2 linked regions of the Sandaracinus amylolyticus genome follow. The protein of the gene in region 1 interacts with the protein of each later gene in a pairwise test. Links are inferred from orthologs where the notes say so. Each region holds a gene or a part of one and is shown in the gene's direction. Other genes may lie near its edges. The genes, in order: gyrB and gyrA.

What was found.
Region 2: the proteins of gyrB (region 1) and gyrA interact in binary tests that used the Escherichia coli proteins (3 or more experiments, as listed by UniProt). The link is inferred for Sandaracinus amylolyticus from one-to-one orthologs.

Annotation. Positions count from the first base shown.
Region 1 is NZ_CP011125.1:966,826-970,212, forward strand. What follows is about bases 5-3,076. They hold gyrB (DNA topoisomerase (ATP-hydrolyzing) subunit B), read left to right. Parts: upstream 5-324; coding sequence 325-2,829; downstream 2,830-3,076. Other genes in these bases: DB32_RS03875 (monooxygenase), read left to right, coding at 5-172; DB32_RS03885 (methyltransferase domain-containing protein), read left to right, coding at 2,936-3,076. Outside these bases: more of DB32_RS03875, read left to right, coding at 1-4; more of DB32_RS03885, read left to right, coding at 3,077-3,387. UniProt on the Escherichia coli protein: DNA gyrase negatively supercoils closed circular double-stranded DNA in an ATP-dependent manner to maintain chromosomes in an underwound state.
Region 2 is NZ_CP011125.1:4,412,078-4,415,571, forward strand. The notes cover bases 70-3,248. They hold gyrA (DNA gyrase subunit A), read left to right. Parts: upstream 70-411; coding sequence 412-3,048; downstream 3,049-3,248. Other genes in these bases: DB32_RS18760 (GFA family protein), read left to right, coding at 3,045-3,248. Outside these bases: DB32_RS18750 (hypothetical protein), read right to left, coding at 1-67; more of DB32_RS18760, read left to right, coding at 3,249-3,461; DB32_RS18765 (GFA family protein), read left to right, coding at 3,458-3,494. UniProt on the Escherichia coli protein: A type II topoisomerase that negatively supercoils closed circular double-stranded (ds) DNA in an ATP-dependent manner to maintain chromosomes in an underwound state.

The DNA of each region.
Region 1 (3,387 bases):
GTCGACGGAGTGGGCCGAGCCCCCGCTGAACACGTTCGGGCCCCCGCTCGTGCTCGATCCCGACGAGGGCCTGCGACTGACCTGCACCTACTTCAACGACCGCGCGGACACGGTCAGCTTCGGTCTCGATTTCGAGGACGAGATGTGCTTCCTCTGGGCCTACTACTACTGAGCCCAAAAGCGCGTCTGAAACTGTAGTCATTTCAATGTGTTACGAGCGTCGCGCGAGGTTGCTGCGGCGCTCGTTCCGGGCTATTCTCAGCCTCTTTTCGGGGCCTCTCTTCTCCTTCGGAAGACATCTCCCCCGGAGAACACCGACATCGCATGTCCGTCACCGACTCGAACGAACCTCAGACCCCTGTCACCGAGGACAGGAGCCAGCCTCCGAGCGCGTCGTCGTACGGCGAGCGATCCATCCAGGTCCTCGAGGGCCTCGAGGCCGTCCGCAAGCGGCCCGGCATGTACATCGGCGACGTGCACGACGGCACGGGCCTGCACCACCTCGTGTGGGAGGTCGTCGACAACGCGGTCGACGAGCACCTGGCCGGTCACTGCGATCGCATCGTCGTCACGCTGCACAGCGACGGATCGATCACCGTCGTCGACAACGGGCGCGGCATCCCCGTCGGCATGCACGAGAAGGGCGTCAGCGCGGCCGAGGTCGTGATGACCGTCCTGCACGCCGGCGGCAAGTTCGACAACGACTCGTACAAGGTCTCCGCCGGTCTGCACGGCGTCGGCGTCTCCGCGGTGAACGCGGTGAGCGAGTGGCTGCGCCTCGAGATCCGCCGCGAGGGCAAGGTCTGGCAGCAGGAGTATCGGCGCGGTGTCCCGCAGGGCCCGATCGCGCCGGTCGGCGTGACCGACAAGACCGGCACGAAGGTGAGCTTCAAGCCGGACACTCAGATCTTCACCAATCCCGAGTGGAGCTGGGACGTCCTCAACAATCGCCTTCGCGAGATCTCGTTCCTCAATGCCGGTCTGATCATCGAGCTCGAGGAAGAAGGCGGCGAAGGGCGGAAGACGACCTATCAGTTCGCAGGTGGCATCCGTGAGTTCGTGAAGCTGCTCAACAAGAGCAAGACTCCGATCCACGACGAGGTCATCTACATCATCGACGAGCGCGACAAGGTGCAGGTCGAGCTCGCGCTGCAGTGGAACGAGTCGTTCCAAGAGCAGGTCTACTGCTACACGAACAACGTTCACAACAAGGACGGCGGCACGCACCTCACGGGATTGCGCGGCGCGCTGACCAAGACGGTCAACGGCTACGGCGCCGAGCACAACCTCGTGAAGGAGCTCAAGGGCGCGTCGCTGTCGGGCGAGGACGTGCGTGAGGGCCTGACTGCGATCGTCTCGGTGAAGCACCCCGACCCGAGCTTCAGCTCGCAGACGAAGGACAAGCTCGTCTCGAGCGAGGTGAAGGGCATCGTCGAGAACATCGTGAACGAGAAGCTCGCGCTGTTCTTCGAGGAGCACCCGCAGGAGGCGCGCAAGGTCGTCGACAAGAGCGTCACCGCGGCGCGCGCGCGCGAGGCTGCGCGCAAGGCGCGCGAGCAGGTGCAGCGCAAGGGCATGCTCGACGCGAGCAACCTGCCCGGCAAGCTCGCCGACTGTCAGGCGAAGGATCCGAGCGAGAGCGAGCTCTACATCGTCGAGGGTGACTCGGCAGGTGGCTCGGCGAAGCAGGGACGTGATCGACGCACCCAGGCGATCCTCCCGCTGCGCGGGAAGATCCTGAACGTCGAGCGCGCGCGCTTCGACAAGATGCTCAGCAACCAAGAGGTCGGGACGCTGATCACGGCGCTCGGCGCGGGTGTCGATGCGAGTGGCAACTTCGACATCGACAAGCTCCGTTATCACCACGTGATCATCATGACCGACGCAGACGTCGACGGATCGCACATCCGGACTCTGCTGCTCACGTTCTTCTATCGACAGATGCCCGAGGCGATCCGGCGCGGATACGTGTACATCGCGCAGCCTCCGCTCTATCGCGTGAAGAAGGGCAAGAAGGAGCAGTATCTCAAGGACGAGGACGCGTTCGCGCGCTTCGTCATCGACTCGGGCATCGACGGAGTCGTGGTGCGCACGACCGGCGGTCAGGTACCGCTCGCGGGCGACTCGCTGAAGCGACTGCTCGACGACATGAACAAGTGGAAGAAGCTGCTGCGCGCGATGGAGCGGCGGCTCGAGCCGTCGATCGTCGAGGCGCTGGTGCGCGTGGCGCGGCTCGACGCGGACGGGCTGCGTGATCGCGCGACGGTCGACAGCGCGATCAAGGCGGTCGAGTCGTACGTCGGCGAGAAGCAGCCGGACCTGCTGCCGATCATCGCGCGCGTGGAGGAGGACCCGGAGCACAGCGCGTCGCGCATCCGATTCAGCACGCGCGCGGGCGTGAGCACGAAGACGACGACGATCGACGTCGACTTCGTGAACGGCGCGGACTACGGGCAGCTGCGCGCGATCTGGGACGGAGTCGCGGCGCTCGGCGCGGCGCCGTTCGTCGCGGTGACGGGCGCGACCGAAGAAGAGGGCGACGGCGGGCGCACCGAGCAGATCGGCAGCGTCGACGACCTCGTCGCGTGGGTCGAGGCGCGCGGCCGCAAGGGGCTGTCGATCCAGCGCTACAAGGGTCTCGGCGAGATGAACCCGGAGCAGCTCTGGGACACGACGATGAACCCCGACACGCGCGTGCTGCTGCAGGTGAAGGTCGACGACGCGCTGCAGACGGATCAGCTCTTCTCGCTCTTGATGGGCGACGAGGTCGAGCCGCGCCGCGAGTTCATCGAGCACCACGCGCTCGACGTGAAGGAGCTCGACATCTGAGTCGGCGGGACGGGCCTCTGCGGAGGCCCTCCCGGCGCTCGATCGAGCCCGCTCTTCTCACCGCGCGCGGTGCGCGCATATCTCCGGCGCGGTGAGGAGCTCGTCGATGGCGCTGCTGGATCGCTCGGTCTCCACGATCGCGCGCGGGATCCGCGCGGTCCGCCTGCGCACGCCGTCGGTGCACGCGCTCTCGGAGATCCGCGCGCAGGCTGCGTCGCGCGCGCTCGATCGCGCGCGGCCCCACGCGCGCGCGATCGCGTCGCCGCTGCGAGCTGGTGAGCCCGATGCGCGCCGGGCGCTCGCGCGCATCGCCGAGTCCGCGCTCGATCACATGCGTCGCGAGGTGCGCGAGGAAGCGTCGCGCCGCGGGCTTCTGACCTCGCTCGCGATCGGGCTCGACGAGCGCTTCTCGCGCACCGACGAGCCGGAGTGGCTCGACGATCCGGAGTTCGATCGTGCCGCGCGGGTGCGCGCGCTCGAGCACCTCGACGCGCTGAACGTGATGGTCGGCGGATACGCCGCGTTCTTCGACGCGCTGCGGCCGTACCTCGGGCGCGA
Region 2 (3,494 bases), 3.4 Mb from region 1 along the record:
CCGCGAGGCCGACCACGAGCACGAAGGGCGCCACGAGGCGCAGGAGGCTGCGGCGGAGGGTCTCCACGGTCGTGCGGGTGGGTCGCATTCGGCGCTTCGACTTTTCACTCGGTCGTTGGAAGTGCTCGTCGGACCAGAGTGGCGAGCCGACTCTTCATCGATGGCAACCGAGGTGCCACCCGCAGCTCGGGCCGGGATCCTACCGGATCGCGTGGGCGCCACGGTGCGACGGCGGCAACTCCGTTGGCAGGCCGACCTCTCTCTCACGCGTGCGTGCGCGCGTACGCCTACGCGCGTACGCGTGTAGGAAAAGACTGGTCGACGTGGTACCGTGCCGCCCTTCGATCGCAGCGAGAGCCGGCTCGATCCGAGCCCGGTGCGCCGTGGTCCCCGCGGAGAGATCACCCTTTCATGGCCAACGCCAGCCAGACGATCCCCCACTCGATCGACGACGAGATGCGCGCCTCGTACGTCGCGTACGCGATGAGCGTCATCGTCGGACGCGCGATCCCCGACGCGCGCGACGGGCTCAAGCCGGTGCATCGCCGAGTGCTCTACTCGATGCACGAGCAAGGCATCCGCGCCGGCAGCGCGCCGAAGAAGAGCGCGCGCGTCGTCGGCGACGTGCTCGGCAAGTACCACCCGCACGGCGACGCGTCGGTCTACGACGCCCTGGTCCGCATGGCCCAGGACTTCGCGATGCGGTACCCGCTGATCGACGGCCAGGGCAACTTCGGCAGCGTCGACGGCGATCCCGCGGCGGCGATGCGCTACACGGAGTGCCGCCTCTCGAAGATCTCGACCGACATCCTCGCCGACATCGACAAGGAGACGGTCGACTGGCGTCCGAACTACGACGACGCCGAGCTCGAGCCGAGCGTCCTGCCGTCGCGCATCCCGAACCTGCTGGTCAACGGATCGGCGGGCATCGCGGTCGGCATGGCGACCAACATCCCGCCGCACAACCTGCGGGAGATCGTCGACGCGACGATCCGCGTGATCCGCTTCCCGGAGATCACGATCGACGAGCTGATGGCGAACGACGACGCCAACGGCTTCCTCGGCGTGAAGGGCCCGGACTTTCCGACGCGCGGCTTCATCTACGGCACCTCGGGCATCCGCCAGGCGTTCCTCACGGGCCGCGGCCGCGTCGTGATGCGCGCGCGCGCCGAGATCGAGCCGATGCCGGGCAAGAACGACCGCGAGATGATCGTGGTCACCGAGATCCCGTACCAGGTGAACAAGGCCGAGCTCCTCAAGAAGATCGCGGAGCTCGTGCGCGAGAAGAAGATCGAGGGGATCAGCGATCTCCGCGACGAGAGCGATCGCGACGGCATGCGCGTCGTGATCGAGCTCAAGCGCGACGCTCCCGGGCAGATCGTGCTGAACCAGCTGTACCAGCAGACCCAGCTGCAGAGCACGTTCGGCGTCAACTGCCTCGCGATCGTGCACGGTCAGCCGCAGGTCCTGAACCTCAAGTCGGCGATCCAGATCTTCATCTCGCATCGCCGCGAGGTCGTCACGCGGCGCACGCGCTTCGATCTGCGGAAGGCGAAGGAGCAGCGCGAGCTCGTCGAAGGGCTCGGCATGGCGACCACCGAGGTCGACCTCGTCGTGCGCACCATCCGCGAGTCGCGCGATCAGGACGAGGCGCGCGATCGCCTGATGAAGCTGCCGCTCAAGGGGCTCGAGGAGTTCGTGCGTCGCGCCGGGCGCCCCGAGAACGAGATCACCGCGGCGAAGGCGCGCGGCGACTACTTCCTCAGCGAGCGCCAGGCGAAGGCGATCCTCGAGATGCGCCTCGCGCGCCTGACCGGGCTCGAGCGCGAGAAGCTCGCGGGCGAGTACGGCGAGCTCTCGGATCTCATCGCGAAGCTCGAGGCGATCCTCGGGAGCGAAGCGCTCCTGCTCGACGTGATCGTCGACGAGCTCAAGGAGGTCCGCGAGAAGCACGGCGATGATCGCCGCACCGAGATCGTCGCGGCCGAGGGCGACATCTCGATCGAGGATCTCATCGCCAACGAGCCGATGGCGGTCACCGTGACGCACGGCGGCTATCTGAAGCGCGTGCCGCTCACCGAGTACCGCGCGCAGGGCCGCGGAGGGAAGGGCACGCGCGCCGCGGAGCTCCGCGAGGAGGACTTCGTCGCGCAGCTCTTCGTCGCGAACGCGCACGCGGACCTGCTCTTCCTCAGCGACAAGGGCAAGGCCTACGCGAAGAAGGTCTACGAGATCCCGGTCGCGTCGCGCGCGTCGCGCGGACGGCACGTGAACAACATGCTCGCGGTCGATCCGCAGGGCGAGCGCATCGCGGCGATCGTGCCCGTCGAGAAGTTCGACGAGGAGCACTTCCTGCTGACGTGCACGCGCGGCGGGACGGTGAAGCGCACCGCGCTCAGCGCGTACGCGAACATGCGCTCGAGCGGCATCATCGGCGTGCAGATCGAGGACGGCGATCAGCTGCTCGCGGCGCGCATCGTCGACGTGAAGAGCGAGGTGCTGATCGGCACCGCGAAGGGCATGTCGATCCGCTTCCAGGTGGAGGACGTTCGCCCGATGGGCCGCGACACGCGCGGTGTGCGCGGCATCGATCTGCGCGAGGGGGATCGCGTGATCGGCATGGACGTGATCGACGACGAGTCGAAGCAGGTCCTCGCGATCAGCGCGAACGGCTACGGAAAGCGCACGCCGCTGAAGGACGCGGAGGGCAACTCCACGTGGCGCATGCAGAACCGCGGTGGCCTCGGGATCATCGCGATGGAGACGAGCGAGCGGAACGGTGAGCTCGTCGCGCTGCGTGTGGTGAGCCCGGACGATCAGGTGATGGTGATCACGAACGGCGGGCAGATCATCCGCACGCACGTGCACCAGATCCGCGAGGCCGGCCGCAACACGCAGGGCGTGCGCATCATCCGCGTGTCGGGCGACGAGCGCGTGGTCGACGTGGAGCGCCTCGCGGAGCCCGAGGAGGGCGAGCCGGCGCCGCTGCCGGAGCTCGGCGAGTCGATGCCGCCGCCGGGCGACGAGGGGCCGGGCGAGGACGCATGAGCGACGCGGGGCGCGCGCACCACACGGGACGCTGCCTCTGCGGCGCGGTCTCGTACGAGGTGCGCGCGCCGCTGCGCGCGCTGTCGTTCTGCCACTGCTCGATCTGTCGTCGCCAGCACTCGCACGTCGGCGCGTACGCGAGCGCGGAGCGCGACGCGTTCGTGGTGCACGATCCGCAGGGCGCGCTGCGCTGGTATCGCTCGTCGCATGACGTGCAGCGCGGGTTCTGCGGGCACTGCGGGGCAGGGTTGTTCTTCGAGCGCGCGACGGAGAGCGAGCGCGAGGTCACCGCGGGCTCGCTCGATGCGCCGACGGGCGTGCGCGTCGAGAGCCACATCTGGGTCGGGAGCAAGGGCGACTACTACGAGCTCGCCGACGACGGGCTCGCGAGATTCGAAGGAGATCCCGAATGAGCGCCTCCGGATCGAGCTCGGTGCATGGACGTG